Regions from separate parts of the Blautia sp. aa_0143 genome, predicted to be linked through region 1. Evidence: riboswitches for the same ligand, from Rfam matches in the RefSeq annotation. Region 1 holds a riboswitch; each other region holds the start of a gene.
The links. Region 1 has a riboswitch for cobalamin ahead of EAI83_RS02750 (sirohydrochlorin cobaltochelatase). Riboswitches for the same ligand answer to the same signal wherever they lie in the genome.
Positions count from the first base shown of each region.

Region 2: it holds a riboswitch for cobalamin, as region 1 does, so the genes downstream of both, nikB (nickel ABC transporter permease) here and EAI83_RS02750 (sirohydrochlorin cobaltochelatase) in region 1, are expected to answer to the same signal.
Region 3: it holds a riboswitch for cobalamin, as region 1 does, so the genes downstream of both, EAI83_RS09210 (ABC transporter permease) here and EAI83_RS02750 (sirohydrochlorin cobaltochelatase) in region 1, are expected to answer to the same signal.

Region 1 covers NZ_RCXU01000004.1:37,179-47,222, reverse strand. The annotation lists gene EAI83_RS02765 (GerMN domain-containing protein) at 2-949, shown strand; gene EAI83_RS02760 (DNA internalization-related competence protein ComEC/Rec2) at 994-3,273, shown strand; gene EAI83_RS02755 (NAD(P)/FAD-dependent oxidoreductase) at 3,396-4,775, shown strand; cobalamin riboswitch at 5,164-5,338, shown strand; gene EAI83_RS02750 (sirohydrochlorin cobaltochelatase) at 5,501-6,793, shown strand; gene EAI83_RS02745 (hypothetical protein) at 6,915-7,814, shown strand; gene EAI83_RS02740 (ABC transporter substrate-binding protein) at 7,811-8,956, shown strand; gene EAI83_RS02735 (FecCD family ABC transporter permease) at 9,054-10,044, shown strand, end outside.
Region 2 covers NZ_RCXU01000021.1:59,635-69,678, reverse strand. The annotation lists gene EAI83_RS11930 (ABC transporter ATP-binding protein) at 1-120, opposite strand, end outside; gene EAI83_RS11925 (ABC transporter ATP-binding protein) at 113-898, opposite strand; gene EAI83_RS11920 (ABC transporter substrate-binding protein) at 913-2,481, opposite strand; gene nikC (nickel transporter permease) at 2,540-3,370, opposite strand; gene nikB (nickel ABC transporter permease) at 3,371-4,309, opposite strand; cobalamin riboswitch at 4,494-4,682, opposite strand; gene EAI83_RS11905 (M14 family metallopeptidase) at 4,967-5,926, opposite strand; gene hisIE (bifunctional phosphoribosyl-AMP cyclohydrolase/phosphoribosyl-ATP diphosphatase HisIE) at 6,098-7,378, opposite strand; gene hisB (imidazoleglycerol-phosphate dehydratase HisB) at 7,397-7,984, opposite strand; gene hisD (histidinol dehydrogenase) at 7,984-9,294, opposite strand; gene hisG (ATP phosphoribosyltransferase) at 9,345-9,983, opposite strand; gene hisZ (ATP phosphoribosyltransferase regulatory subunit) at 9,983-10,044, opposite strand, start outside.
Region 3 covers NZ_RCXU01000015.1:40,050-50,093, forward strand. The annotation lists gene EAI83_RS09205 (MATE family efflux transporter) at 145-1,503, shown strand; cobalamin riboswitch at 1,651-1,824, shown strand; gene EAI83_RS09210 (ABC transporter permease) at 1,961-2,890, shown strand; gene nikC (nickel transporter permease) at 2,906-3,769, shown strand; gene EAI83_RS09220 (ABC transporter ATP-binding protein) at 3,750-4,541, shown strand; gene EAI83_RS09225 (oligopeptide/dipeptide ABC transporter ATP-binding protein) at 4,551-5,489, shown strand; gene EAI83_RS09230 (nickel ABC transporter substrate-binding protein) at 5,519-7,087, shown strand; gene EAI83_RS09235 (class I SAM-dependent methyltransferase) at 7,091-7,843, shown strand; gene EAI83_RS09240 (class I SAM-dependent methyltransferase) at 7,845-8,591, shown strand; gene EAI83_RS09245 (alpha/beta hydrolase) at 8,603-9,376, opposite strand; gene EAI83_RS09250 (FKBP-type peptidyl-prolyl cis-trans isomerase) at 9,581-10,044, shown strand, end outside.

The DNA.
Region 1 (10,044 bases):
CATGAAAAAAACGATTTTGATCATCTGTGTGGCCGCTGCCTGCATCCTTCTTGGTCTGGTTGCTTTCATAGGTTTGTCGGGAAGAAATAAAAACGAAGAACAGCAGTATAGATTTTATTATATCAACAGCGATGAAACGAGACTGAAAGAAGAAAAATATACTCCGGAGAAGGAAACAACAGAAGTGATGCTGCGCAATTTTTCCGAGAGTCTGAATAACCGTGAGACCCGGGAAGACGGAATCTCACTTTTTCCGGATGGAGTAAAGATTTCTTCTTATTCCATACAGGATGGAGTCCTGAATGTAGAATTCAATGAGGCCTATGATAAAATGTCACGTACCAGAGAACTTCTGGTGCGAGCAGGTATAGTGAAGATTTTTTTACAGGTTCCAGGAGTGGATTCTGTGGAGATCTATGTGGGTAAAAAGCCGCTGACAGATACCAGGGGTGAAGAAGTGGGAGCCATGAACAACGACACCTTTGTGGAGTTTTCCGGGTCCGATGGGGATGTGTACAGCTATGACACCTTTACTTTGTATTTCACAAATAAAAACGGAGATAAACTGGTAGCGGAACAGAGAAGTGTCCGCTACAGACGAAATCTTCCGAAGGCTACGGTGGTTCTGGAGCAGCTTGCAAGAGGTCCGCTGGAAAAAGGACATTATCCTACAATACCGGAGAATTCAGAGGTACTTTCCCTGACGAGAGCAAACGGAATCTGCTATGTGGATTATAATTCCGTATTTCAGGATTATGCTCTGGATGTTTCGGAACAGATTGCCGTGTATTCGGTGGTAAATACGCTGATCGCGGCAACGGATGTGGACAAAGTTGAGATTTCCATCGAAGGAAACAAGGAAGTGACCTTTGGCCAGAATATGCAGCTTTATAAGTTCTATGAATGGAACGACAGCCTGCTGGCACACACAAAGGCTAAAAAAGAATAGAAAAAATAAAACATTTCAAAATATCAGAAAACGGGAGAACATTTATGGCGAAAAGGCCGATGTGTCTTTTGTGTTTTCTTATGGTGCTGAGTCTTGGCGCACTGGAGCTTATGGGGATTCCTCTGATCAGGGGGAATCCCCTTCCGTTAAATGTGCAGGAGCAGATCGAAGCGCACCCTGGTTCCATAATCTGCGGGGAGGTGGAACAGTATGAAAACACAGAATTTTCCCAGTCTGTTTATCTGAAAAAAACATATCTTATCCATCAGTCAAAAAAATTTCCAATTGAAAATGTAAGAATATTTCTCAAAAAAGAAGAAGATCTGAAACCGGGAATGCGGATCCTGGTCAAGGGAACGCTGAAAAGAGTGGAAGGTCCTGCGAATCCGGGGGGCTTTGACAGCCAACAGTATTACGCCTGTCGTCATATTTATTATTTTATGAAGAACGCTGTGCTCCAAAAGAAAACAGCAGTGTATTCCGGCTACAGGCAGCTCCTTTTGGAGATAAAAGAAAGCTGCAGACAGATCCTGAAGGAAGCTGCAGGAAAAGATGCACCTGTTTTTTGTGCCATGACGCTTGGAGACAAACAGGAACTGGATCCGGAAACACAGATGCGCTATCAGCTGGCCGGAATCATACATATCCTTGCCATCAGCGGACTTCATATCAGTATTCTGGGAATGGGGCTTTACAACCTTCTAAAGAAGATGGGACTGGGGATCTGGCCTGCCGGGATTTTTTCTCTGGGAGTGATGCTGCAGTATGGGATCATGACCGGAGGGAGTGTTTCCACCATGCGTGCAGTAACTATGTTTTTGATCGCCATGGGAGCCAGGATCACCGGACGGATCTATGATATGATGAGTGCTCTTTCCGTAACTGCCATGATGATCCTTGTGGAATCTCCGGCCTATCTCCTGGACAGTGGATTTCTTCTGTCCTTTGGCTGTGTTCTGGGAATGGGGCTCGCTGCGGAAAAGATCTGTGCCCTTGCAGAAGCGGAGGAGAAAAAATGGACAAAGGCACTGGTAAGTCCTATAGCTCTTCAGCTTGTGACTCTGCCGGTGATGCTGAAGTTTTTCGGAGAAGTCTCTATTGCCGGATTTATCCTGAATCTGTTGGTGCTTCCAAGTGTGGGGGTAGTGCTGACTGGAGGAATGGTGGCGCTGCTGCTGGGAATTCTCAGTATTCCTGCGGCAAAACTGGTAATCCTGCCGGCAAGGGTACTGCTGCTTTTTTATGAATATCTCTGCAGTCTGGCAGGAAGATCAGGATGGAGTACTTGGATCGGAGGGGAGCCGGAAATATGGCAGATTGTGGTATATTATGGCTTTTTGATAATAGTCCTGTTTATGGGACAGTATATAAAAGAACAGCTCCGGAAGAAAAAAGCAGTCAGTGAGGAAACGGAGTTATCAGAGGAGCGGGCGGAAGCAGGTTGTTGGAAGCTATATGCTATCCGGATAACAGCCGGTATTTTTCTGGCAGTCGGAATCCTGATACTGGGATATCATCCAGCAGGAAGTCTGAAGGTGATCTGCCTGGATGTAGGACAAGGTGACGGTATTCTTGTGGAGACCCCGGAGGATCACCATTTTCTGATTGACGGAGGAAGCAGCAGCCAGTCGGATCTTGGAAGATACTGCCTTTTGCCGGCATTGAAAAGTCAGGGGATTTCCTGGCTGGATGGGATTTTTATTTCCCATACAGATCAGGATCATATCAACGGTGTGAAGGAGCTTCTGGAATATATGGGAAAAGGTCTTACAACCATCCGGGCCGGATATCTGATCCTGCCTGCCTGGGCGGAAAGACCAGATGCGTGGAGGGAGCTTGCAGAGGCAGCAAAAACAGCCGGAGTTAAGGTCGTGACAGCAGTAAAAGGGGATGAATTGCCTTGCGGCAAAGTATCTTTTTCTGTTCTGTGGCCGGAGAAAAATGCCACAGGAAAAGATGTGAATGAGGAAGCTATGGTGATGGAGTTGTCTTTTGGAGATTTTCAGATGCTTTTTACCGGAGATATCGGTGCAGATACGGAGAAAAAGCTTCTGGCAGCCGGGGGGCTTGAGGATGTTGACTGTCTGAAGGTGGGACATCACGGTTCCCGTTATTCTACCACAGAAGCATTTCTTGAGAAAATAAAGCCGGAAGTGGCGATCATTTCCTGTTCGCTCACCAACACCTACGGACATCCGTCACCGGAAACCGTAGAGCGGCTTAAAGAGGCCGGAAGTCAGGTGGAATACACCATGAAAAACGGTGCTATTACCGTGGAAACAGATGGAAGAAAGCTTAAGATCGGAAGGTTCCGGAAGGATTGAGGATTTTTTTCCAAAACCGAAAAAAAACGGTGACTTTTGAACACGTTTATTGTAGAATAGACAGGGTTTGTGCAAAAACAAAGCACTGAAAATGTGCAATACAAGATAAGGAGTTTTTATTTATGAAATATGATGTACTGATCGTAGGAGCAGGTCCCGGTGGAATCTTTGCGGCCTATGAACTGATGAATAATGATCCGGAGAAAAAGATCGCGGTTTTTGAAGCTGGTCATCCTCTGGAAAAAAGAAAATGTCCCATCGACGGAAAGAAAGTAAAATCCTGTATCCACTGCAAAACCTGTGCGATCATGAAGGGATTTGGCGGTGCAGGCGCTTTCTCCGACGGAAAATACAATATCACCAATCAGTTTGGCGGAACTCTGTACCAGCATATCGGCAAGGATACAGCTACAGAGCTGATGGAATATGTAGATAAACTGAACCTGATGCATGGCGGTGAGGGAACCAAACTTTATTCTACCACAAACAGCGAGATCCGTAAGCTCTGCCTTCAGAACGGCCTGCATCTTCTGGATGCATCAGTCCGCCATCTGGGAACAGATATCAACTATGTGGTACTTCAGAACCTCTATGAAAAAATGAAAGACCATGTGGACTTCTATTTTGACGCATCTGTTGACAAAGTAGAAAAAACTGAAGACGGTTATGCAGTTTTTGTAGGAGATGAGCGTTACGAGGGAACTTACTGTATCATCTCCGCAGGACGAAGCGGAAGTAAATGGATGGAGACGGTATGTACAGAGCTTAAGATCCCGACTCTTTCCAACCGTGTGGACATCGGAGTCCGTGTGGAGCTTCCGGCAGAGGTTTTCAGCCGTCTGACAGATGAGCTTTATGAGAGCAAGATCGTTTACAGAACTGAGAAGTTTGAGGATATGGTCCGTACCTTCTGCATGAACCCGCGAGGTGTTGTCGTGAATGAAAATACCAACGGTATCATCACAGTAAACGGTCACAGCTACGAAGATCCGGCAAAGCATACCAACAATACAAACTTTGCCCTTCTGGTATCCAAGCATTTCTCAGAGCCGTTCCATGACAGCAACGGATACGGTGAGAGCATTGCAAGACTTTCCAATATGCTTGGCGGTGGTGTTATGGTACAGCGGTTTGGAGATCTGATCCGCGGAAGACGAAGCACAAAAGCCCGTATTGAGGAAAGTTTCGTAACACCTACACTTTCTGCGACACCGGGAGATTTAAGCCTTGTTATGCCGAAACGTATCCTAGATGGCATCATCGAGATGATCTATGCTCTGGATAAGATCGCACCGGGAACCGCAGATGATGATACTTTGCTTTATGGCGTTGAGGTTAAATTCTACAACATGGAGGTCGAGATCGACGAAAATCTGGAAACCTGCCACAAGGGTCTCTTTGTTATCGGAGACTGTAGCGGCGTGACCCATTCTCTGTCCCATGCATCTGCCAGCGGAGTCTACGTAGCCAGATACCTGGAGCAGGAGTATTTTAACAGATAAACTGCAGAGCAGTTTATCTGTTATGAGCAAGTAGCAAAGCGGATTGCGAATATCCGCTTGACTAGATAAACTGCAGAGCAGTTTATCTGTTATGAGCAAGTAGCGAAGCGGATTGCGAATATCCAGTGTAAGACAGTCCATTTCTGATATCAGGGTGATGACAGAAAGGGGCTGTTTTTTATGCAGGATATGCATGAATATTGGAGAAAGTATTCTGATAATAACTGACAGATACAGGGAGAAAACCGGTTACTGTTCACTGGTAATAATTCGCGAGGTATTTTTTGTGAGTGAAGATCACAGAAAATCGTGAATCGTCTGACATCAATCTTGACAAATTTATGAGTTTGTGGTAAAAGTTAGATAACCAGGTAAAAGAAAATATGTGCAAATGTTATAATGATAAGGTTGCATCCAGTCGGATGTGCAAAAGAGAATCCGGTGAGAATCCGGAACGATACCGTCACTGTGAAAGGGGAGCTGCTTTTATAACCACTGGGAGACCGGGAAGGGAAAGCAGCGTGGAACCAAGTCAGGAGAACTGCCTTATTGTGAGATTCAGGGATTCGCGGTTTACGAATCGGTATTCTCCATAACAATACAGAACTTCTTTTTATGTATTTGTATTGCGCAGAGAATCATGTGTGAGCAGGCGGCCGCAGAGAGCTGCTGCTTTTTTGTACATATCAGTATTCTGGAAATACATGAAAAGAGGACAATGAGAAATGAAAAGAAAAACAATGTTAGCTCTGATGCTCGCAGTTTCCATGACATGCTCTATGGGTGCGGCTACAACAGCAATGGCAGCAGAGGATTCTGCTACAGAAGAGAACGCTGAGGCAGCTGATACCACAGAGGCTTCTGATGCAGATCAGGAAGCAGCAGATAATGTAGCAGCTCTGATCGACAAGATCTATGTACAGGAAAGAAACGACACAACAGATGAGGACTGCAAGGCAGCCAAAGAAGCATGGGATGCTCTGACAGATGCTCAGAAAGAACTGGTAGAGGGTGAGAATGCAGATCCGGATTATTTCGGACGTGACACAGGAGATGCTTCCAAGGACGATCCGCGTAACCAGGATGAGATCGGTGAGAATGAACTTCTTGTTGTAAGCTTTGGTACTTCCTTCAATGACAGCCGTGCAGAGGATGTCAAGGGAATCGAGGATGCTCTTGCAGAAGCTTATCCGGACTGGTCTGTAAGAAGAGCATTTACAGCACAGATCATCATCAACCATGTAGAGGCAAGAGATGATGAAGTGATCGATAACATGCAGCAGGCTCTTGACCGTGCAGTAGAGAATGGTGTTAAGAATCTGGTTGTACAGCCTACCCATCTGATGCATGGTGCTGAGTACGATGAGATGACAGAAGCGATCAATGGCTATAAAGATAAATTCGAGTCTGTAGCTATCGCAGAGCCAATGCTCGGTGAGGTTGGAGACGATGCAACTGTGATCAATGATGACAAGAAAGCCGTTGCTCAGGCAATCACAGATACGGCTTGCAAAGAGGCCGGATTTGACAGCATGGATGCAGCAGCTGAGGCTGGCACAGCATTCGTATTCATGGGACATGGAACATCTCATACAGCTAACGTTACATACGATCAGATGCAGACACAGATGGAAAACCTTGGATTGAAGAACGCATTCATCGGTACTGTAGAGGGTAAGCCGGAAGATACAGCCTGCGACAAGGTTATCGAGAAGGTAAAAGAAGCAGGATACAAGAACGTTGTTCTTCGTCCGCTGATGGTTGTTGCCGGAGACCATGCAAATAACGATATGGCCGGTGATGAGGAGGATTCCTGGAAGAGCCAGTTTGTAGCATCCGGAAACTTCGATAAGGTTGACTGCCAGATCGAGGGTCTTGGAAGAATCGAAGCAGTTGAGAAGCTTTATGTAGAGCATACAAAGGCAGCCATCGATTCTCTGGGAAGCACTGAGGAGTCCGCAGATTCTGATGCAGCAGCAGATACAGAGGCTGATTCTGCTGAGGAGTCCGCAGAATAATAAATATAAAAATATCTGAGTGAGTTCAGATACCTATAAGAAATCAATGTAACTGCCCGGAAAGATCAGGAAGACTGTTTTCCGGGCAGATTGCTGTATCTATGGAAGGGAGAAGATTATCATGAAAAAACGCTATGTAAACTTAATTCTTGCAATGGCAAGTGCATCAGTCCTGGTGCTGGGCTCTGTGCCTGCGATGGCAAAAACAGATGAAACAAAAACAGAGTCCGGTGAGGAAGCAGAAGCTTCCGAAGAAAAGGATACAGATGCAGCCAAAGCAGATACCCTGGAAGATGGCGTTTATACAGCAGAGTTTGGTACAGACAGCAGCATGTTTCATGTAAATGAGGCCAATGACAAAAAAGGAGAGCTCACGGTCAAAGATGGTAAAATGACCATCCACGTAAGTCTGGTTTCCAAGAAGATCGTTAACCTGTTTGCGGGAACTGCCGAGGATGCCCAGAAGGACGGAGCAGAGATCATTGAGCCGACCACAGATACAGTGAAGTACAGCGATGGTTATACAGAGGAGGTTTACGGATTTGATATCCCGGTACCGGCCATTGGTGAGGAATTTAACGTGGCGATCCTGGGAGAAAAAGGCAAATGGTACGACCATAAAGTCAGCGTAAAGAATCCTGTAAAAACCTCTGACGACAAAAAATCCGAAGGGAAAAAACCGGAAGAGCTGAAGCTGGAGGACGGAACCTATGAGACGGATGTAACCCTTACAGGCGGAACAGGAAGAGCATCTGTAGAATCTCCAGCTAAAGTAGAGATCAAGGACAAAGAAGCTACGGCAACCATCATCTGGAGCAGTCCGAATTATGATTACATGATCGTGGACGGCGAAAAATATGAGCCGGTGAACAAAGACGGAAACTCCACATTTGAGATCCCGGTCACAGTCTTTGACGCAGAAATGGAAGTGACTGCAGATACTGTAGCCATGAGTACTCCTCACGAGATTGAGTATACCCTGAATTTTGATTCTTCGAGCATGAAAAAGGAAGAAAAATGAAAAAAATAATTTCATACATATTTCTGACGCTGACCCTGATCCTGGGGTGTGCTTTTGCAGTGCAGGCAGCAGAGACAGAACATAAGCCTGCGGATATTCCAGGCCTTACCTTTGATCACAGTATGGAGCTTTCCTACGCAAAGGAATTTAATGTGGATTACTACAACGATGGCTATGCGCTGCTCACCATTGATCAGGAAGGACAGTTTCTTGTAGTTCCCGAAGGCAAGAAAGCACCGGAGGGGCTGGATCCTGACATTGCGGTTCTGCAGCAGCCCATAAACAATATCTATCTGGTAGCAACCTCGGCCATGGATCTTTTCCGCGCTATCGACGGGATTGACAGCATCAAGCTTTCCGGAACCAAGGAAGACGGATGGTATATCCAGGAAGCAAAGGACGCTATGGAACAGAAAAAGATGATCTATGCCGGCAAGTACAGTGCTCCGGATTACGAGCTGATCCTGAACGAGGGCTGTGACCTTGCCATTGAATCCACCATGATCCATCACAATCCGGAGGTACAGGAGAAGCTGGAGCAGTTCGGGATCCCTGTAATGGTAGAGCGTTCCAGCTATGAGAGTCACCCTCTTGGAAGGACCGAATGGATGAAGCTTTACGCAGTTCTTCTGGGAAAAGAAGATGTGGCAGAAAAGGTTTTCAAAGAGCAGACGGACAAGCTGGATAAGGTTCTCACAGCAGATAAAACAGATAAGACCGTGGCGTTCTTTTATATCAACTCCGTAGGTGCGGTAAATATAAGAAAAAGCGGCGACTATGTTTCAGAAATGATCTCTCTCGCAGGAGGAAATTATGTTCCGGAGGATACGGGAGTAAATGACAATGCTCTTTCCACCATGAATATGCAGATGGAAGAGTTTTATGCCAAGGCGAAGGATGCAGACTATATCATCTATAACAGTACGATTGACGGGGAACTTAAGACCATTGATGAGCTTCTTTCCAAAAGTAAGCTTCTTGCAGATTTCAAGGCAGTGAAGAACGGAAATGTCTGGTGCACAGGCAAAAATCTCTTCCAGGAAACTACCGGACTTGGAACCATGATCGAGGATATCCACACCATGCTGACTACAGACGATGATTCTCTGGATGAGCTGACCTATATGCATAAACTGAAATAAATTCCAGTGTTCGCTTTAACTCCTTTGCCAGTTTCCACTTGTGAGCAGGAAACGAAAGGACAGGATAACAAAACAGAAGAGGAGTGTACCAGAAAAAATGAATGACAGAAAACGCGCAGTCCGATACGGGATCTCTTTTGTGATCCTTGCGGTACTTTTGATCTTTTTATTTATATGGAATGTAAATTCCGGAAGTATCCACCTCTCTGTGAAGGAGATCCTGAATATCATATTCCGGCATCAGGGAGATGAAACTTCTTATAATATCGTCTGGGAGATCCGTCTTCCCAGGATACTGGCAGTGATCATCCTTGGCGGAGCACTTTCTGTTTCCGGATTTTTGCTGCAGACCTTTTTTAACAATCCTATCGCGGGACCCTTTGTACTGGGAATCTCTTCCGGTGCCAAGCTGATCGTGGCGCTTCTGATGATCTTTTTTTTTAGCAGATCGGTGTCCATCGGTTCCGGTGCCATGATCCTGGCTGCTTTTGCAGGCTCAATGATTTCCATGGGCTTTGTGCTCCTTGTGGCAAAAAAAGTCCACAACATGTCCATGCTGGTCATCAGTGGTGTTATGATCGGCTATATCTGTTCGGCCATCACAGACTTTGTGGTGACCTTTGCAGATGATTCCAACATAGTCAATCTTCACAACTGGTCACTGGGAAGCTTTTCCGGTATGACCTGGGGGAATGTGCAGACTATGGCTGCTGTGGTACTTCTTACCATGGTGATCGTATTTTTTATGTCAAAACCGATCAGCGCCTATCAGCTGGGGGAGACTTACGCGCAGAATATGGGAGTTAATATCAAGGCTTTCCGGATACTTCTGATCCTGCTTTCCAGTATTCTTTCTGCCTGTGTGACCGCTTTTGCAGGGCCGATCTCCTTCGTGGGGATCGCTGTGCCTCATATTGCAAAAAGTCTCCTGAAGACTGCCAAACCGCTGCTTGTGATCCCGGCCTGTTTTCTGGGCGGTGCAGTGTTCTGCCTGTTCTGTGACCTGATCGCAAGAACTGTATTTGCACCGACGGAGCTGAGCATCAGTTCTGTGACAGCAGTTTTCGGAGCACCGGTAGTTATCTATA
Region 2 (10,044 bases), on a different contig from region 1:
TTTTCCTTTATAAACGTTCAGGTTCACATCGTTGCAGGCTGTTAAAGTTCTGCCGCCGGAAGCCGGGAACTGTTTTACGATATGTTTTGCACTGAGTACGATATCGGATTCCTTAAACATAACGCTGTCCCTCCATTTCCGGCACTGCAGCCAGCAGTTTCTTTGTATAGTCACTGGTCGGATGCTCCATGACTTCATCTCGTGTTCCCTGATCCACAACTTTTCCGTTCTGCATAACAACAAGCTGATCTGCCATATAGGCTGCTACGCCAATGTTATGAGTAACAATGATGATACCGGTTCCGAAATCATCACGGAGCTCCATCATCTGGCGTACGATCTGTGCCTGTGTAGTAACGTCCAGCGCACTAGTCGGCTCATCTGCAAGAAGCAGCTCCGGGTTAAAAGTCATGGCCATGGCAATACCAACTCGCTGGCGCATACCACCGGAAAGCTGGTGTGGATAACTTTTCATGATATTTTCTGCGTCCGGAAGACGCATTTTCTGAAGCATGGAACAGCCTTTCTTCCATGCTTCTGCTTTGGATACATCTGTATGTGTACAGATATATTCCACATACTGACTTCCGATCTTACGGATAGGGTTCAGGGTTCCGCCGCAGTCCTGGAAGATCATGGAAATGCGGGTACCCCTTAAATTTCTCCATTCATTCTTTGTATTGGAAAGCAGAGAATGTCCGTGAAACTGAATATCTCCGGTGCTGACCCGGCCACCTCCGCCAAGTGCGCCGAGGACAGCACGAATCACGGTTGTTTTTCCACTTCCACTCTCGCCTACCACACTGATGATCTCCCCCTTCTTCATGGAAAGGTTGAAATGTTCAATGGTAGGTGCCTGTTTTCCGTACTGAACGGAAAGATCCTTGATCTCAAGCATAAATAAGCGCTCCTTTACTCGGCAAGAGTGATATCCTTTGTCAGCCAGTAATAATCCATTGGATACATCTTAACACCTGTTACCTTTTTGTTGGAGAAGAGGTAGGTTGTCTCATAACCAAAGAATACAGTTGCAGCATCATCCATGATATCCTGCTGAATATCGATGATGAGATCTTTTCTCTTGTCCTCATCAAATGTCTGCGCAAGCTCGTCAAGAAGCTTGTCAACCTCCGGGTTATTGTATCCTGCAGTATTGTTTGCAGAGGAGCTGTACCAGTTCTCTCTTAAGTAGTTCTCAGGGTCTCCAGTGTTTGCTACCAGCACGTTCCAGATCAGAAGGTCATACTGACCGGAATCTCTCATGTCAAGAAGTGTCTCATAACTTACTGTGTTCAGGTTTACGTTGATACCGATCTCCTTCAGACTGGCCTGTGCTGCCTGTGCGTATACACCAAGCTCGGCACGGCTTGTGTAGATAACAAAATCAAGAACAAGAGGATCTCCGTCAGGAGTTTCTACAAATCCGTCACCGTCAACATCTTTGTATCCGGCCTCATCAAGGATCTTCTTTGCGCTGTCCGGATCATAGGAATTCTCATCCTTCAGATCATCGAATCCAAAGTCAAGTGTTGGAGGAACCGGTGCTTTACCAGCTGTTGCGCCACCCTCAAGAAGAGTGTTGCAGTATGTTTCCTTGTCAAGGCCACGAAGAAGTGCCTGGCGAAGAGCCTTATCGCTGAGTGCATGATCCTCATTCTGGTTCATGAATGCATAGGTGGAACGAAGAGACTGAAGCTCCTGGATGTCGTAATTGTCATTTCCCTCAAACTCAACCAGGTTCTCTGTTTTCAGGTTGTAAGCGATATCGATCTCACCTGTCTGAAGAGCCATGGAACGTGTTGTCTGGTCATCCACACATTTCAGTGTAACTTTATCAAGGGGAACTTCTCCATCCCAGTAGTTCTCATTTTTTACTACGATACAGGAATCCGTCGGGCTGAAGGACTCTACTGCGTAAGGTCCTGTACAGATCGGTCCTTCCATGGCAAATGTAGAATCATCTACATTTGTATCTACGATCAGAAACAGCGGGTCTGCAAGGCATCCGGCCATGTTTGCATTTGCTCTGTTCAGATGGAAGATCAGGTTCTGTCCGTCAACTTCGAGGCTGTCGAGATCAAAGAATTCCGGAACACGGTCACTCTTTTCAGCGGTACGTTCGATGGAGGCTTTTACCATTTCCGGTGTCATATCGTCACCGTTGGAGAATTTTACGCCCTCACGGATCTTGAAGGTCCATGTTTTTCCATCGTCACTGTTTTCCCACTCTTCCGCAAGACATGGAACGATCTCACCGTTCTCATCGAATTTTGTAAGGCACTCGCCGATCGCATAACGGGATACAACCCAGCTGAAATACTGCTCTGTCGGCTCCAGTGTATCTGCAAAGCTTGTTACTCCGATGGTGATCTCCTTATCACTTTTTTTGTCACCTTTTGCCTGAGCCACTGTTGCCATTGAAAGGGTCATCATACATGCAAGTGTAGCAGCCAGCACTTTTTTAACTACATTATTTCTCATTTCATCCTCCTAAAGATAATATACTGATCATATGGTGTTGGTTTGTTACAGAGTTGTTTTATTGATCCTGGCGCGGATCCAGTACATCACGGATGCTGTCTCCAAGCATGTTGAAAACAACAACACAGATTACGATAGCGATACCAGGGTAGATCATAAGCCATGGCGCCTTTGCCATGTAGGTTCTTCCTTCATTCAGCATCAGTCCCCACTCCGGTGTCGGCGCAGTTGCACCAAATCCCAGGAATGAAAGGGAAGCCAGCTCCAGCATCATAGTTCCGATATCTGCTGCCGCAGTTACCACCATCTGGGTTACCATGTTGGGAAGAATGTGTACAAGAAGAATTTTCCAGGTCTTTGTTCCGTTTACTATAGCTGCCTCTATGTAAAGACTCTTCTTGACTTTCAAGACCATACTTCGTGCAAGACGGGCATATTTTGTCCAGCTTACAGCCGCAATGGAAATAACGGCATTGACCAAGTTTGGTCCAAGCATACCGGCAATGGCAATGGCCAGTACAAGCCCAGGGAAGGAGATCATCATATCTGCGATACGCATGATCACTGCATCCACAACGCCGCCGAAATATCCGGCAATAACTCCTAAAAATGTACCGATGACAAAGATCACTGCAACCAGACATAAGGTCATGATCAGAGAGGTTCTTGTTCCGAAGATAACACGGGAAAGAAGATCTCGTCCAAGCTTATCCGTTCCGAACGGATGAGCGGAGCTTGGCTCCTGCAGTGATTCGGTCATAACTGCATTCAGTGGATCATATGGTGAGAGCTGCGGCGCAAAGATCGCAATTCCGATCACCACGAGACCCAGAATGAAGAAAAGAGTGAACTGTTTATTTTCTTTGAATGTTCGTAATACCTTTTTCAATTATCTATCCTCCTTAAGTCTTGGATCGAGATAAGTATAGGACAGATCCACAAGCAGGTTGATGCACATGTACAGGATCGCGATCCAAAGTACATAGCCCTGTACAAGAGGATAGTCACGACAGGAAATCGCCTTTACTGCCATATTTCCCATTCCAGGCCAGTTGTAAATGATCTCTACAACTGCAGTACCTCCCAGAAGACTTCCAAGGGAAAGTCCCAACAGCGTTACCAGCGGAAGCATAACATTAGGAAGGACGTGTTTCCAGAGAATGACGCTTTCCTTGATTCCACGCATTCTTGCACCTGTGACATAATCCTGATGAAGTTCCTCCAGCACTGCACTTCTTACCTGTCTGGTATATTTTGCAGACATGGCAAGTGCAAGAGTCAGCGCCGGGAGGATCATGGATTTAAAATCCGTACTGCCTCCTGCAACATTGATCCAGCGAAGCTGAACACCAAAGATGCTGAGAAGGATCAGGCCCAGCCAGAAGCTTGGAACAGATACTCCCACAAAGGTAATTCCTCTCACAAAATAATCCGGGAATTTGTTCTGATATACAGCGGCCAGGATTCCAAGCGGTATGGAAATAATGACCATCATCAGAAGTGCCAGCAACGACATCCTCAGCGTCGGCCAGAAACAGGATACCAGTTTATCTGTTACCGGCATTTTGAAAGAATAGGACTGTCCCATATCTCCTGTAACAACACCCTTCAGCCAGGAACCATACTGCACGAGAAAGGGCTGATCAAGGCCAAGCTCATGTCTTGTCTGTTCCAGAAGCTCTGGTGTAGGAAGATTACCACACTCTGTCAGCATGATCTCCGCAGGATCACCAGGTGACAGGTAGGTCAGTCCAAATGTGAAAAAGCTGATTCCAAATAATACAATGATGATCTGGAGAAATCTTTTTCCTACTTGTTTCTTTGTCACGTTTTACTCCTTTCCTCATTTGATGCGATTTTAACATTGCCGTTTTAATTTAGTTAGATAAAAGAAACTATTGGATTCTCAATATGCAGAATATGCATGGAATTTTAGAAAATTTGCACGAAAAAAGCCCGTGACGAAATACGGGCACACAAAATAAATATGCTTCCTATCTTCCGTAAGAATCATTTTAAAACAATTGCAAGCAGGTCTCCTGACTTAGGATCCTTACCCTCAGACACCTTCCCGGTCTATTTCTCACGCACTCGACCAGTGGTACTTTGTCTGAGGATTTCCCCTTACAGTGACGGGATCGTACCGGATTTACACCGGTTTCCCTATTAATCCTCTCAGAACTTACAACGGCTGATGTGAAAATCAGCAAATGCTGTCAAATTACTGAAACATTATATGATAAAACTATAGTTTATGTCTATGGAAAAATGTTATATTTTTAGAAAACTCATAAATTTTGTTAAAGATGCTTGAATTGTATATATCCCCCATGGGGGATTTGACAATTGGATTTATCTAATCTGCTAAAAAAACACGGATTTTACCTCACTATTTTTACAAATAGAATAGCAAATGGTAAAACCCGGTTTTCTTACTGTTTCAATATGATTTCAGACAGAAGCGTTCTGAAAAGGTTGTTTACTATCAGGTCAGAGTCTCCGTGATCGCTGCATATGCGATCATTGGTCCGTCTTCAATAATGTTCAGACTGGCTGTCTGATAAAGTACGACTCCGTTTTCAGTTGCAATAGAGGTGTAAAGTAAATTCCCATAGTAATCTCTCAGTTCACCCAGTTCTTCCCCCTTAAAAAAGTATTCTCCAGGCTTCTTGGACGGATACCAGCATCCGGTATACGGCGCATATTCATAGACTACATTTTCCAGAAGCATCTGACGGTAATGCTTCAGACCATGACATTTCTTTCCCTGGAGATGAAAAACAAGGTGACGGACGTCTCTTTTATCCTGTTCTACTTCCTCCCAGGTCCAGTAGCTGTGTCCGCCTCTTTCGATAAGAATACTTGGAATTCCAAGAGAAGAAGCATAATTGTAGGCGCCACCTGTGGCAGTTGTGGAACGGACCACATATTTTACGCCGATATGCCGTGCCATATGTAATGATTTCTCTGCTGTCTTTTCATCTACAACCCCTACATAATAAACATAGGGATGAAGCTGTTCGAACCCATCTCCGCTATGCAGGTCGATATAATAATCTGCTATGGAAAAAAGCTTTGTCACTATAGCATAGGCAATACGATCTGCAGCTGTTCCCTCAGGATCTCCGGGGAAAACGCGGTTCAGGTTCTTGCCATCCTCATAGACTAGACTCATGGTGCGATGCTCAAAGCCACTGACATTGACCAGTGGAACGATGATCACATTTCCCTTTAGTTCTTCCGGTTGAAATTCTTTTGCAAGTTCCATTGCCGCCTGGATTCCTACATACTCCGCACTGTGTATTCCCGCTGTGATCAGTATCGTCGGTCCGTCTTTCACTCCGCATATCACAGTTGCCGGCATTGCTATGCCGTATCCTGTGATCTTAATTTTCCCCTGTGCCTTCTCTCCTTTTTCAATCACCCAGTCATCAATTTTGATCATTGGTTGTTTCCCTTTTCCTTTTTTATATTTCCGCACTTTTGACGATAAGTATATCATGCCTAACCGAAATTGTACATATTCTTTTAAGATTCCGGGAAAACAGAAAAAAGCTTTCGTAACCGTTCATTCTGATCCGACGTACAAAAGCTTTTTTCCTGAATGATATATAATTTATCTTTTTACCAATTCTTTGGTGATTTCTTCCCAGCTGACTCCTTTTTCCACCATGAGTACCATCATATGATAAAGAAAATCTGAAATTTCGTATTTAATCTCTTCTTTATCCGGATTTTTGGCTGCAATGACGATCTCTGTGCATTCTTCACCGACTTTTTTCAAAATCTTGTCGATTCCTTTATCAAAAAGATAATTGGTATAGGAACCTTCCTTTGGATGTTCTTTTCGGTCAGTGATCACATCATACACATTCTGGAACACGTGAAGAGGATTGGTATCATCGTACTCCTTTTTCATCAGCGGTTTGAAGAAACAAGTACGGTTTCCTGTATGGCAGGCTGCGCCCACCTGCTCCACTTTGGCAAGGATCGTATCATTATCACAGTCAATGGTAAGAGACTTTACATACTGTACGTGGCCGGATGTCAGACCTTTGGTCCAGAGCTCATTCCGGCTGCGACTCCAGTATGTCATTTTTCCAAGCTTCAATGTTGTGTTAAAAGCAAGCTCATTCATATAGGCCAGCATCAGTACTTCATCCGTCCGGTAATCCTGGACAATAACCGGAACCATTCCGTCACTGTTTAATTTAAAGTCCGACCATGCAATATTACTTTTATATGTGTTTACCGGAATTCCGGCTTCTTCGCAGGTTTCCTTAAATGTATGCAGATCATTTTCAAGACTGCTTACATAAGCACCGCAAAGTCCGGACACAGCTGGTTCTCCTAAAAGCTCCAGAACGCTCTCAGATCTGTTTTCATCGGTATGAAGAACAATGGAAATCTGAGAAATCTCTGCAATTTCATTTTCGACAGTGTCCAAAGCCAGAACAGTGTCTGCATATGTTTCGATCAGATCCTGATTTTCTGTGAATTCTCTCAGATCAGAGATGCTGATCATCATACGCTCTTTTCCAAAGCGCCGGGATACTTCTTCCAGAAGCTTGATATTATTCTCTTTCGAAAAATTCAGTACAACTTTGGCACATCCCGCATAGATCAGCTTTTTTACATCTTCCATACGTTTGATATTTCCCGCTGCGATCACCGGGATCTCAGATACCTGACAGATATCACGGATTTTTCCGATCGCACGGTCATGCTCTGCATCTGTGGAAGAAAAGTCAAATACCAGAAGCTCATCTGCCCCATTGTCACCGTAAAATTTTGCAAGTGTTTCTACATTTCCGTCTCCGAAAAGATTTCTCTGTCCAAATCCGGTTACCGCCTTTTCTGAATGAAGATAAAGGCATGGGATCAACTGTTTGTTCATAAGTGGTCTCCTTCTGTATCAGAGGCTTCCCTTGGTAGAAAGCACGTCTGTGATCCGGGAATCGTACTGTGTGGCTGCATCAAGGGCTTTCGCAAAGCTTTTAAACATGGCCTCTGCCACATGATGGCTGTTTCCTCCGGAAAGAACCTTGATGTGAAGATTCATTGCTGCGGAATAGGATACTGCATAAAAGAATTCCTTTACCATCTCTGTAGCCATATCTCCTATTTTTTCCGTAGAAAACTCTGCATCCCATCCGAGATAAGGTCTTCCGGAAAGATCTACTGCGCAGAGCACAAGCACTTCATCCATAGGAAGGATACAGCTGCCGTAACGTTTGATCCCTTTTTTGTCGCCAACTGCCTCACGGATAGCGTTTCCAAGGACGATCCCTGTATCTTCAATGGTGTGATGATCATCTACATTCAGATCACCGTGGACTCTCAGCGTAAGATCATACAGTCCATGGCGCGTAAAACCGTCCAGCATATGGTCAAAAAAGCCAATGCCTGTATCAATATCGGAACTTCCTGTTCCATCAATATTCAGCTGCAGACGTATCTGCGTTTCTTTTGTGTTTCTTTCGATCAGTGCTTCTCTTGCCATTATTCGTTCTCCTTGTCCTCTTCCTCAAAACGGACTGCAATGGAATTTGCGTGTGCAGTCAGCTGTTCCGATGTGGCAAACTGGATAATGTCCTTGTGGATCTTTCGGAGTGCTTCCCTGGAATAATATACAATACTGGATTTTTTGATAAAATCATCTACAGAAAGTGCGGAGAAAAATTTGGCGGTTCCATTGGTAGGAAGTACGTGGTTTGGTCCTGCAAAATAATCTCCAAGGGGTTCAGAGCTGTGCTCTCCGATAAAGATCGCACCTGCATTTCGTACCTTCATCATATCTTCAAAAGGATTCTTTGTGACGATCTCCATATGCTCAGAAGCAATTTCATTGGCAGCCTCAATGGCCTCGTCCATATCTTCTGCGATCAGGATATAACCAAAGTTCTCCAGGGATTTCTCAATAATGGCTTTTCTGGAAAGTACCTCAACAAAACCTCTGACTTCTTTATCTACCTGATCTGCAAATTCCTCATTTGTTGTGATCAGGATCGCAGATGCCATCTCATCATGTTCTGCCTGAGAAAGAAGATCTGCTGCAATATAACGAGGATTTGCAGTCTCATCTGCAAGAACGAGGATCTCGCTTGGGCCGGCAATAGAATCAATGCTTACGTATCCATAAACTGCCTTTTTTGCAAGCGCAACAAAAATATTTCCGGGTCCTACGATCTTGTCAACCTTTGGAATACTCTCGGTTCCATATGCAAGTGCTCCGATGGCCTGTGCACCACCCACTTTATAGATTTCATCTGCTCCGGCTTCGTTGGCAGCAACAAGTGTGCTTGGATTTACTTTTCCGTCTTTTCCAGGAGGTGTTGTCATTACAATACGGTCAACACCGGCAACTTTTGCAGGAACGATATTCATAAGCACGGAAGACGGATATACAGCCTTTCCACCGGGAACGTAAACACCTACACAGTTCAGAGCGGTTACCTTCTGACCAAGCATGGTTCCGTCTGTTGTGCTTGTGAACCAGCTGTTCTGAAGTTGCTTTTCGTGATAGCTGCGGATATTCACCAATGCTTTTTTGATCACATCGATCAGGGAAGGATCTACCAGCTTGTATGCTTCCTCGATCTCCTCAGGGGTTACACGGATCGTATCCTTTGTCACTTCGACTTTATCAAATTCTCTGGTAAATGCAAATAACGCGGTATCTCCCTCTGCTTTTACTTTGGCAAGGATATTTGCTACTGCATCCTCGTATTTTCCATAATTATTAGGGCTTCTTTTTAAGAGAGTTTCCAGAATATCTTTTGTAGATTCTTTGGTGAGTTTTACCTTACGCATAATAAATTCTGCCTTCTTTCTGTATTTTGGAGGTTCATCTGTTGTTCAGTTTATTTGATCACACCTCGAAGTTCCGTGATCAGTTTGCGGATCCGTTCATCTTCCATTTTCATGCTGACCTGATTGACTACCATACGTGCAGACAGCGGGCAGACTTCTTCCAGCACCTTCAGGCCATTCTCGCGAAGGGTGCTTCCGGTTTCCACGATATCCACGATAACCTCGGAAAGTCCTACGATCGGTGCAAGCTCGATGGAACCGTTCAGCTTAATGATCTCCACAGTCTGATGCTTTTTGTTATAGAAGTAATCCTTTGCAATATTTGGATATTTTGTAGCTACACGGATCAGCTGATTGTTATTCAGGACTTCTCTGGCGCTTTCAGGGCCGCATACGCACATGCGGCATGCTCCAAATCCAAGATCCATAACCTCATATAGCTTTCTTCCTTCTTCCAGAATGGTATCCTTACCTACGATACCGATATCTGCTGCACCATACTCTACATAAGTCGGCACATCCGGACCTTTTGCAAGGAAAAACTTCAGCTTCAGTTCCTCATTGGTAAAGATCAGCTTTCGGGAATCTTTGTCACGCATCTCCTCACATGTAATACCGATCTTCTCAAACATATCCAGTGTTTTGCTGGCCAGACGCCCTTTTGTGAGGGCAAATGTAAGATATCTCATCAGTCCTGCTCCTCCTTTGCCGGGCACAATGCCACTTTTTTACCTTTATTTCGAAGCGCCA
Region 3 (10,044 bases), on a different contig from region 1:
CAAAGATGATCCATTAAAAATAATGATTATAAAGATGTAATAGCTACCAAAAATATGAGAAAAACTTTGTGAAAAAATAGGCTTGTGTTTCGTAAGAGTCCCTTGTAAAATAGCGGTCAAGGATGAAAAGAAAAGGAGATTCTTATGGGAACTAATGAAAAAGATATGACTGCCGGATCTCCCGGAAAACTGATCATAACTTTTGCCATACCAATGATGCTTGGAAATATTTTTCAGCAGTTTTATACAATGGCAGACACCATGATCGTCGGACAAGTGGTAGGAGTTAAAGCACTGGCGGCAGTAGGTGCCGGAGATTGGCTGGTATGGCTGGTGTTGGGGATTATGACAGGTATCACACAGGGTTTTTCTATTCTTGTATCTCAGTATTATGGAGCAAGGGAAAAGGAAAATCTGAAATGTGCAGTAGCGAAAAGCTATATCATGACAGCATTACTGTCTGTGGTCGTACTCGCAGTAAGTGAAGGTACAGTTTATCATGTTCTTTTATTTTTACAGACACCGGATAATGTCATTGATCTGACAATGCTATATTTGCGGCTGATCTTTGCAGGAATCCCGATCATAGCTGCTTATAATATATTTGCAGCGATCCTTCGGGCACTTGGAAACAGCAGATCTCCGTTGATCGCAATGACAGTGGCAGCAGTGATCAATGTGGGACTGGATTTGTTATTTGTGGCGGTTTTTGGCTGGGGTATAGCCGGAGCAGCAGTGGCGACCGTTATCGCGCAGGGATTTTCTGCCTTGTACTGTTTGATCGTATTACGTAAAATCCCGGATATCCGCCTGGAAAAGAAGGACTTTTACAGGCAGCCCTCTATGAGCCTGCGGCTTTTGGAACTGGCGGTTCCTCTTGCGATACAGAATGTGATCATCTCCGTGGGAGGACTTGTGGTACAGTATGTGATCAATGGATTTGGTTTTCTGTTTGTGGCGGGATTTACGGCATCGAACAAGCTGTATGGGGTTTTGGAGATGGCTGCCGTTTCATATGGATATGCTATTACAACCTATGTGGGCCAGAATCTTGGTGCAAAAAAATACCAGAGGATTCGAAAAGGCGTGCGCAGCGGCACTTATATGGCAGTGCTCACTTCGGCTTTCATTTCCGGCATGATGGTACTGTTTGGACGTAATGTACTGTCCCTGTTTGTATCCGGTGAACCGGATCAGACCCGACAGGTATTGGATATAGCATATAAGTATTTGTTTATCATGGCTGTCTTTTTGTGGGTGCTGTATCTGCTGTATGTGTATCGTTCCGCTATCCAGGGCCTGGGTAATACTTTGATTCCGCTTGCCAGCGGCATTGCAGAATTTATAATGCGTGTCAGTGTTGCGCTGCTGCTGCCAAAACTGATCGGTGAAGATGGAATATACTATGCAGAGATCTGTGCATGGAGCAGTGCAGCTGTTTTATTATTCGTAAGTTATATGATCATTATACGGAAATATAAAGAAGTCACCGTTCATACATAATGTTATTTACTTAAGAGATTTATAATAATACAGGCAGAAAATATCCGGGTTTCACTATGAAATGTTCAGATATTTTATATTTGACAAAAAACTATTTATATAAAAAGAAAAGTATGATATTATAATATTTATTCATTGCAACTATGAAAATTGAATAGTCAGAAGGGTGTACAAAGTACTTAATAAGGAATCTGGTGAAATGCCAGAACAGCCACCGCTACTGTGACAGGGACGAAAACCAAAATATCACTGGAGAGATCCGGGAAGATGGTAAGTAGGAAGAACTGGAGTCAGGAGACTTGCCTTTTTGACAGAAGAATTCTGATTCGGATGGGATACAGAAGGAATAAGCTCTGCTTGAGGTAGAGGTTTGTTTTTTGTGCTGATATGATGCTGGATCATATCAGCTTTTTTTATTTTAACCGAATAAACAGATGAAAAATGAGGAGAGATGAAGATGGGAAAAGTAATTGCAAAGCGTTTTATATTTATGATTCCGGTAGTGCTGGCGGTTACATTTATTATTTTTATGCTGAGTTTTATATCGGCAGGTGATGCTGCCAGAGTGCTGGCGGAGAAAAAATATGAGCATCCGTCACCGGAGCAGGTAGAAGAAGTACGGCATGAGGAAGGACTGGATCAGCCGGTGCTGGTACAATACGGGAAATGGCTGGATCAGGCACTTCATGGCGATTTTGGAAAATCATATTCTACCAGAAAACCGGCTTTTGAGGAATTAAAAAGATATTTTCCACAGACATTTAAACTGGCAGTTACTTCGTTTTTATTGTTGATGATCGTATCAGTCCCTCTTGGAATTTTGTCGGCAATTTATGAAAACAGAGTTCTGGATAAAGTCATTCGCATTTTGTCGTCCCTCAGTGTATCTATGCCGTCTTTCTGGATCGGTCTGATGCTGCTCTATATATTTGGAGTAAAGCTAAAAGTGATTTCCGTGATCGGAGGAGATGCCGGAGGCATCCCGATTCTTGCGGCATTTGCCATGGATATCAGTTTCTTTGGAATTATGACGAGATTGATCCGTACCAATATGATACAGGTGCTGAAGCAGGATTACATACGTGCCAGCAGAGCTAAGGGATTGTCATCTGTAAATGTAATTTTGCGTCATGGTCTGAAAAATATCCTGATTCCTGTGCTTACACGTCTGGTATCAATTGTGATCGGTTTTTTCTGTGGCTCAGCTGTGATAGAAAGTATTTTTTCAATTCAGGGAATCGGAAATCTGGCATTGAAATCCGTGATCTCAAAAGACACTCCGGTGCTGCAATGTTTTATCTTTATTCTGGCTGTTGGCATTGTAGTATTAAATTTTCTTGTGGATATCGCCTATTCTGCGATTGACCGGCGAATCCAGTTAAAGTAAAGGAGAGATCATAGAATGGGAAGCAGAAGAAAGCAGAAAACAGAAAAAAGCATGATCCAGAATCTGTACTGGAAACAGGTATTCCGGTCACCGAAAACAAAAATAGGATTGATGGTGGTCATAATTTTTGCATTGGCAGCTATTTTTGCACCTGTACTGGCGCCGCATGATCCACTGCTTGTGGATGTTTCGATAAAATTAAAGAATCCGTCGGCGGCATATCCTTTAGGTACTGATCAGCTGGGACGATGTATTTTATCAAGACTTCTCTGGGGCAGCCGGTATTCACTGAGCTATAGCTTTACGGTGCTTCTGATCACCGTATGTGTCGGGGTGCCGATCGGACTGTTTGCCGGATATGTAGGTGGAAAAATCGATTCCATAATTATGAGGATCATTGATGTATTTATGGCTATGCCGGTCTTTATTGTGGCACTTGCCATTGCAGGAACCGTAGGAGCCAGCGGCGCTCATCTGATCCTGTCCTTATCGGTCGTATCCTGGGCAGAATATGCAAGGCTTGCCCGAGCATTGACACTTCAGGAAAAAAATAAAAATTATATGACCGCACTAAAAGCCGGCGGCTGCGGCCACGCAAGGATCATATTTAGGCATGTATTGAGAAATATCCTGCCATCTGTAATCGCACTGGCAACAATGGAAATCGGTTCGATCATTCTGTCAATTGCCGGTTTTTCCTTTATCGGCCTTGGTGTGCAGGCACCGACACCGGAATGGGGGATCATGCTCAGTGACAGTAGAAGTTATATTCAGACTTATCCAAGACTGATGTTTTATCCGGGCATACTGATCATGATCATTGTTCTGGCATTTAATTATCTGGGGGAGGGAATACAGAATGGAACAGCCCAAAAATGATGTTCTAAAGGTAAAAAGACTACATGTGGAGTTTCAGACTTCTCACGGAATGGTTCATGCAGTAAAAGATGTCAGCCTGGAAGTAAAACGCGGAAGGATCCATGCTCTGGTGGGAGAAAGCGGAAGCGGCAAGTCAGTTACCTCTCTGACGATCATGAATCTGCTTGCAGGAAATGGAAAGGTGATATCCGGAGATGTGACACTGAACGAAAAGAGTCTTCTGAAGTTATCAGGAAAAGAAAAACGACAGTTATACGGAGACAGGATCGGAATGATCTTTCAGGATCCGACCGCTGCTCTCGATCCGCTCTTTACAGTTGAACAACTGCTTCTGGAAGGACTGAGAAAACATCGCAGAATGAGCAAAAAACAGGCAAGGGAAGCAGCGTTGGAAAGTCTGCGGATGATGAATCTGCGTGATCCGGAAGAACTGATGAAGAAAAAACCTTACGAATTGTCTGGTGGTATGTGCCAACGTGTTATGATCGCCATTGCCATGTCCATGAAACCGGATTATCTGATCGCAGATGAGCCGACGACAGCCTTGGATGTAACCGTACAGAAGCAGATCCTGGAAGAAATCTATCAGCTATCCAGGAAAGAAAATCTGGGCGTGTTATTTATTACGCATGATCTGGGTGTGGTGGCAGAGATCGCAGATGATGTTTCGATCATGAAAGACGGCGAAATAGTGGAAAACGGAACGGTTGAAGAGATCTTTTATCATCCGCAGCATTCATATACAAAAAAACTGTTGGATGCAGTTTTATAGGGGAAAAGTATGAGTACGTTACTAAAGACAGAACATTTAAAAAAATATTATGGCAAGAAAAAAATTGTGAAGGCAGTGGATGATGTAAGTCTGGAAATCCATGCAGGATCATCCATGGCCCTGATCGGTGAAAGTGGAAGTGGTAAAACTACATTCGGAAAGCTGATCGCCGGCCTGGAGAAACCTACAGATGGAAAATTCTGGTTTCAGGGACAGGAAATGCAGGATTTGTCTGAAAAGCAGTTTCGTCCATATCGCAAGAATCTTCAGATGGTCTTTCAAAGCAGCAGCGGGGTATTTGATCCCGGTTATACCATTGGAGAAAATATTCTGGAAATTTTGAAATTACATGAAAAACTGCAAGAGGGTGAGTATGAAGAGCGAGTAAAGGAGGCTTTGATCCAGACGGGGCTTGATCCGGATATCCGAAACCGTTATGTTGGACAGATTTCAGGAGGTCAGTGTCAGAGAGCTAATATTGCGAGAGCATTGGTATTAAGACCGGAACTTGTGATCTGTGATGAACCGGTATCCAGTCTGGATTATTCCATACGAAAGCAGATCCTGCATCTGTTAAATGAGCTGCAGGAAAAATATGAGATGACCTATTTACTGATCACTCACGATCTGTCCAACGTTCCATATCTCTGCAAAGAGGTGGCTATTATGTATCAGGGACGCGTGGTCGAGTTTATTGATCATACGGACAGCTTAAAGGAGACTGCCGTACATCCTTATACAAAAGATCTGTTTGATTCTATTCCGGTAAAAGAACCGAAAATGCGAAGAATCGGATCGCAGGAAAAGAAAATATTTTCAGATACCATTCCGGAACAGGGCTGCCCATATCAGAACCGGTGCAGAAGATGTACAAATATATGCAGAGAGCATATACCGGAATTGACAGAAATTGAAACAGGACATTTTGCGGCATGTCATATGCTGTAAAATATAAAACAAACAAAGGAGAGGAAGAAATGAAGAAAAGACGTGTAGCAAAATTGATAGTATTGAGCATGGTGGCGGCAACTTTACTGACAGGTGTCAATGTACAGGCAAAAGAGGAAAAAGTAGTTACGGCAATGACATCCATTGATCTGACTCCTGAACTTTGTGACCCTATAAAAAGTGGTCCGGACTTTCGTCTTTATGAAATGATCTATGATCCACTGGTGCGTTATGGAGAAAATGGAGAAATTAAACCGGCATTGGCAGAATCTTGGGATATCAGTAAAGATGGCACAACCTATACGTTTCATTTAAGAAAAGATGTGAAATTCTCAGACGGTACAGTGTTTAATGCAGACAATGTGATGTGGAATTATAACAGATGGGTGGAACAGGATGTGACCGGTAACTTTTCAGCCAAACTGGAAAATGTTACAAAGGTAGATGATTATACTGTAGAATTTAAGTTCGCAGAACCATGCTATACACTGCTGATCGAATTCAGCTATCCAAGACCATTCCGTTTCACCTGTGAAAGTGCACTGGATGAAGACGGAGAATTTTGTCAGGAAGTGGGTACCGGAATGTGGATGATCGACAGTTATGAAAGCGGTCAGGAGGTTGTCCTGGTACCAAATCCTAATTATTACGGTGAGAAACCAAATATTGATAAAGTAGTTCTGAAACAGGTGGTAGACGGTGATGCCAGAGTGATGGCGCTTCAGAGTGGAGAGGCAGATCTGAATCTTCAGGATATTCCATCCGAAAGCTTCAGTATTATCCAGGCAGATAAAAATTTATCGACAGAACAGCAGGTTTCCACACTTTCTTACTATCTGATTGAAAATTATGATACACCGGCGCTTCAGGATATAAACGTACGTCAGGCACTGAATTATGCAACAAATAAAGAAAGCATTGTAAATGATCTGCTGGATGGTTACGGCAATCCGGCAACCGGACTTATGTCTCCGACAGTTCCTTATGTAACAGAAGAAAACAGCAAGGGCTATCCATATGATCCGGATAAAGCAAAGGAACTGTTAAAGGAAGCAGGATATGAGGATACAGATGGAGATGGTATTGTAGAAAAAGACGGAGAACCACTGAGCCTCAGACTGGTATTCCAGACTGAAGAATATGCTTCATGGAAATCTCTTTGTGAATTCCTGAAATCTGAATATGAGAAGGTCGGTGTAGGTATTGAACTGGTAGAAAAAGAATCCGCAGCTTACTATGATGAGATCTGGAACACCAGAGATTACGATCTGTGCATTTACCGCAGCTATGAAGATTCCTGGATGCCTCATGGATTCCTAAAATCAATGTTCTATGCGGAAGATGGAGCAAAGGCAGTAAACTGGTACGATGAGGAGCTGAACAAAGATCTCGGAGAAGTATTAAAGACACAGGATGAAGAAAAGCGTACGGAATTATACGATAAGATCCTCACACGTATCAATGATCAGGCAGTAACAGTGCCGCTGTATTATCCGAACCGTGATTATATCTATAACAATACCAGACTGACCAATGTAGAGCTTGCACCGACTGCCTATGAAGGCATTAACTGGGCAACACTGGATGTAGTGGAGTAAAAAATGTTTGAAAAGATCGAGAATAAATGGACAGAAGATTCCGGTGATTATGATGATATGATCCAAAAACAATTGAGTAACAAAAGAACGGTATCTTACTGGACAAAAGAATTGAAAAGACTTCTTGGACCTGAGCCCCTTCGTATTTTAGAAGTGGGCTGCGGCCCGGGTTTTATGAGCATCATAGCAGCGCGTCTGGGACATGATGTAAAAGCGATCGATGGTTCATCAGGAATGGTAGAAAAAGCCAGAAGGAATATGCGGCAGTATCATCAGCAGGTGGAAATCTGTGAGGAAGATGGTGTAACTTTGCCATTGGAACAGGAACAAAGCTATGATGTGATACTTTCCAGAGATGCGGTGTGGACATTATATGATCCGGAAAAAGCTTTCAGACGCTGGAAGGCTGTATTAAAACCAGGTGGAAGGATCATTTATTTTGATGGGGACTATCGGACCGTCGAACCCACATTAAAAAATAAGATCCATATGAAAATTGCTGATTTTCTTATTTATGTTACAGAAAGAAAAACATATGGATCTGACGTGAAGGAAAACAGCGGAATTTATGAAAAGCTGCCATTTACATCGCAGAAGCGTCCGGAAGCGGACTTTCAGATATTAAAAAAGGTACGCTTTGCCAGGATCCAGATCAGAGAGAACCGCTGGCTAAACAGACCATGGACGATGGATTTCTGGAAATACGGATATCAGGGAAAAAAATTTATTGTAGTAGCCACAAAGAAGGAGAAGTGACATGCAAAACGATAAGATCAAAGAGTACTGGGAAGGAGAAGCTGGCATTTACAGCGAAGGGATCAAGGCAGAATTGAAAAGTGAAACAGCAGAAAACTGGAAGAATCTGATTCTGGAGTATGCGCCGGAAAAAGAACATCTGGAAGTACTGGACGTAGGCTGCGGGCCGGGATTTTTTGAAATTATGCTGGGAAAAGAAGGACATCATGTGACCGGGATCGATATTACTGAAAATATGATCCATGAAGCAAAGGAAAATGTAAAGGCAGCAGGTTTATCCGCAGATTTGATGACTATGGACTGCCACAATCTGAATTTCCCGGATGAGACATTTGATATGGTTATCTGCAGAAATATCACATGGACGCTGGACGATCCACAGAAGGCTTACAAGGAGTGGCTGCGTGTACTGAAAAAAGGCGGACGTCTTTTGGTATCGGACGCCTGCTGGTATCTGCATCTTTATGATGAAGAAAAGAAAAAGATTTACGAGGCACATGATGCTGCTATGTGGGAAAAATATGGAAGAGGTATCCATGCTCATGAAGATGCGGAAACAGGGAAAGAGCTCAGCAGTAAGCTGTTTATGAGTGATAAAAAGCGTCCGGTATGGGATCTGGATTACATGATGGAGATCGGCTTTTCCAAAGTGTTTGCCCTGAAGGACATCAGTGATATTTCCAGAACTTCCATGGAACGTGAGCTGAACAAGCTGACACCTCAGTTTTTAGTGGGTGGAGAAAAATAAGCGGACCGGCGTTAAATAAAACGCTGGACCCGCTCCATTGTGGTTTTTAGAATAAAGATATCCTTCAGTACATCACCGGTTTCCAGAGAATGGTTGGCGTTTTGGGTGAGAAAGAGAGGGACATCTTTCTGCGCTGCCAGTTCCCGTATGGAATCGGTTTCGGCCCAGGGATCTGCGGTGCCGTGGAAGGCGATGCTTCCGGCAAGTGGGAAGGAAAAGGTCTCTGCAAGAGGCGTGAACAGGATGCTTTTTACAGTCAGATCGTGTCGGGAAGCATAGGCTGAGGAGATGACTGTACCAATGCTTTTGGAAATAAACAGAATGCTGCCATAGGAATTCCAGTCGATGCTGCCTAAGGAGCGTTCTGTTTGTTCCAGGGCAAGGTCAAAGGCCTGTTTCATTTTCTTCGGATCACCTTTTACATTTTCCGGGAGGTTGTCATAGGATACCGTGCGGATCTGGTAGCCTTGTTTGCTGGCAAGGCGGCTGGTATAGTACAGAAGCGGCTTGTCAGCAGTGTATCCGATGCCCGGAAAAACAACAGCTAATTTTGGGGCATTTTTATCTGCTCCGGCTGTATGAGCGGAAACTTTTGCATAGAGCATTTGCAGCTGAAGCTTTTCCTGAAGTTCCTTTAAGGTAATGGAGATCGTACAGGAATCGGATGGAAGATAATCATAATCAGTAACAACGCCGTCCTCTTCCATGGAATAAACAATGTGTGAGGAACCCATGAGCTCCATGTCTTCTTCAATATCTGAAAGTAATTCTTCGTATGATTTCATTTTAATTCAAACCTTCTTATTTAAAAAATCGTTTATTTTTACAGATTCTTCTATTATACTGGATTCATTGAATGACAGCAAGAGGTTACTGTTCACTGGCAATGTCCCGCGAGGTGTTTTTGTGAGAGAAGTTAAACCTTGCTTTTATCCTGCCTGCACGATATACTAATATAATACATATCTGATTAATGGAGGGTTTTACAAATGAAAATTGCAGCAACATACGACAACGGAAATATTTTCCAGCATTTTGGAAAAACGGAGTTTTTCAAGGTGTACGAGGTAGAGGATAACAAGGTTGTTTCCAGTGAAGTGATCAGCTCCAATGGCACCGGACATGGTGCACTTGCAGGACTTCTTGCAGAGCAGGGAATCAGCGTTCTGATCTGTGGAGGAATCGGCGGCGGAGCACAGAGTGCACTTGCTGAGGCTGGCATTGAGTTATGTTCCGGAGCACAGGGAGATGCAGACACAGCTGTGGATGCTTATCTGAAGGGCGAGCTGGTATCCACAGGTGTGAATTGTGATCATCACCATCATGAGGATGGACATTCCTGCGGAAGCCATGAGAATGGACACTCCTGCGGCGGTCATGAAGACGGACATTCCTGCGGAGGCTGTGGCGGAGGATGTGGTTCCCAGCCATCTATCACAGGCCCTAATGTCGG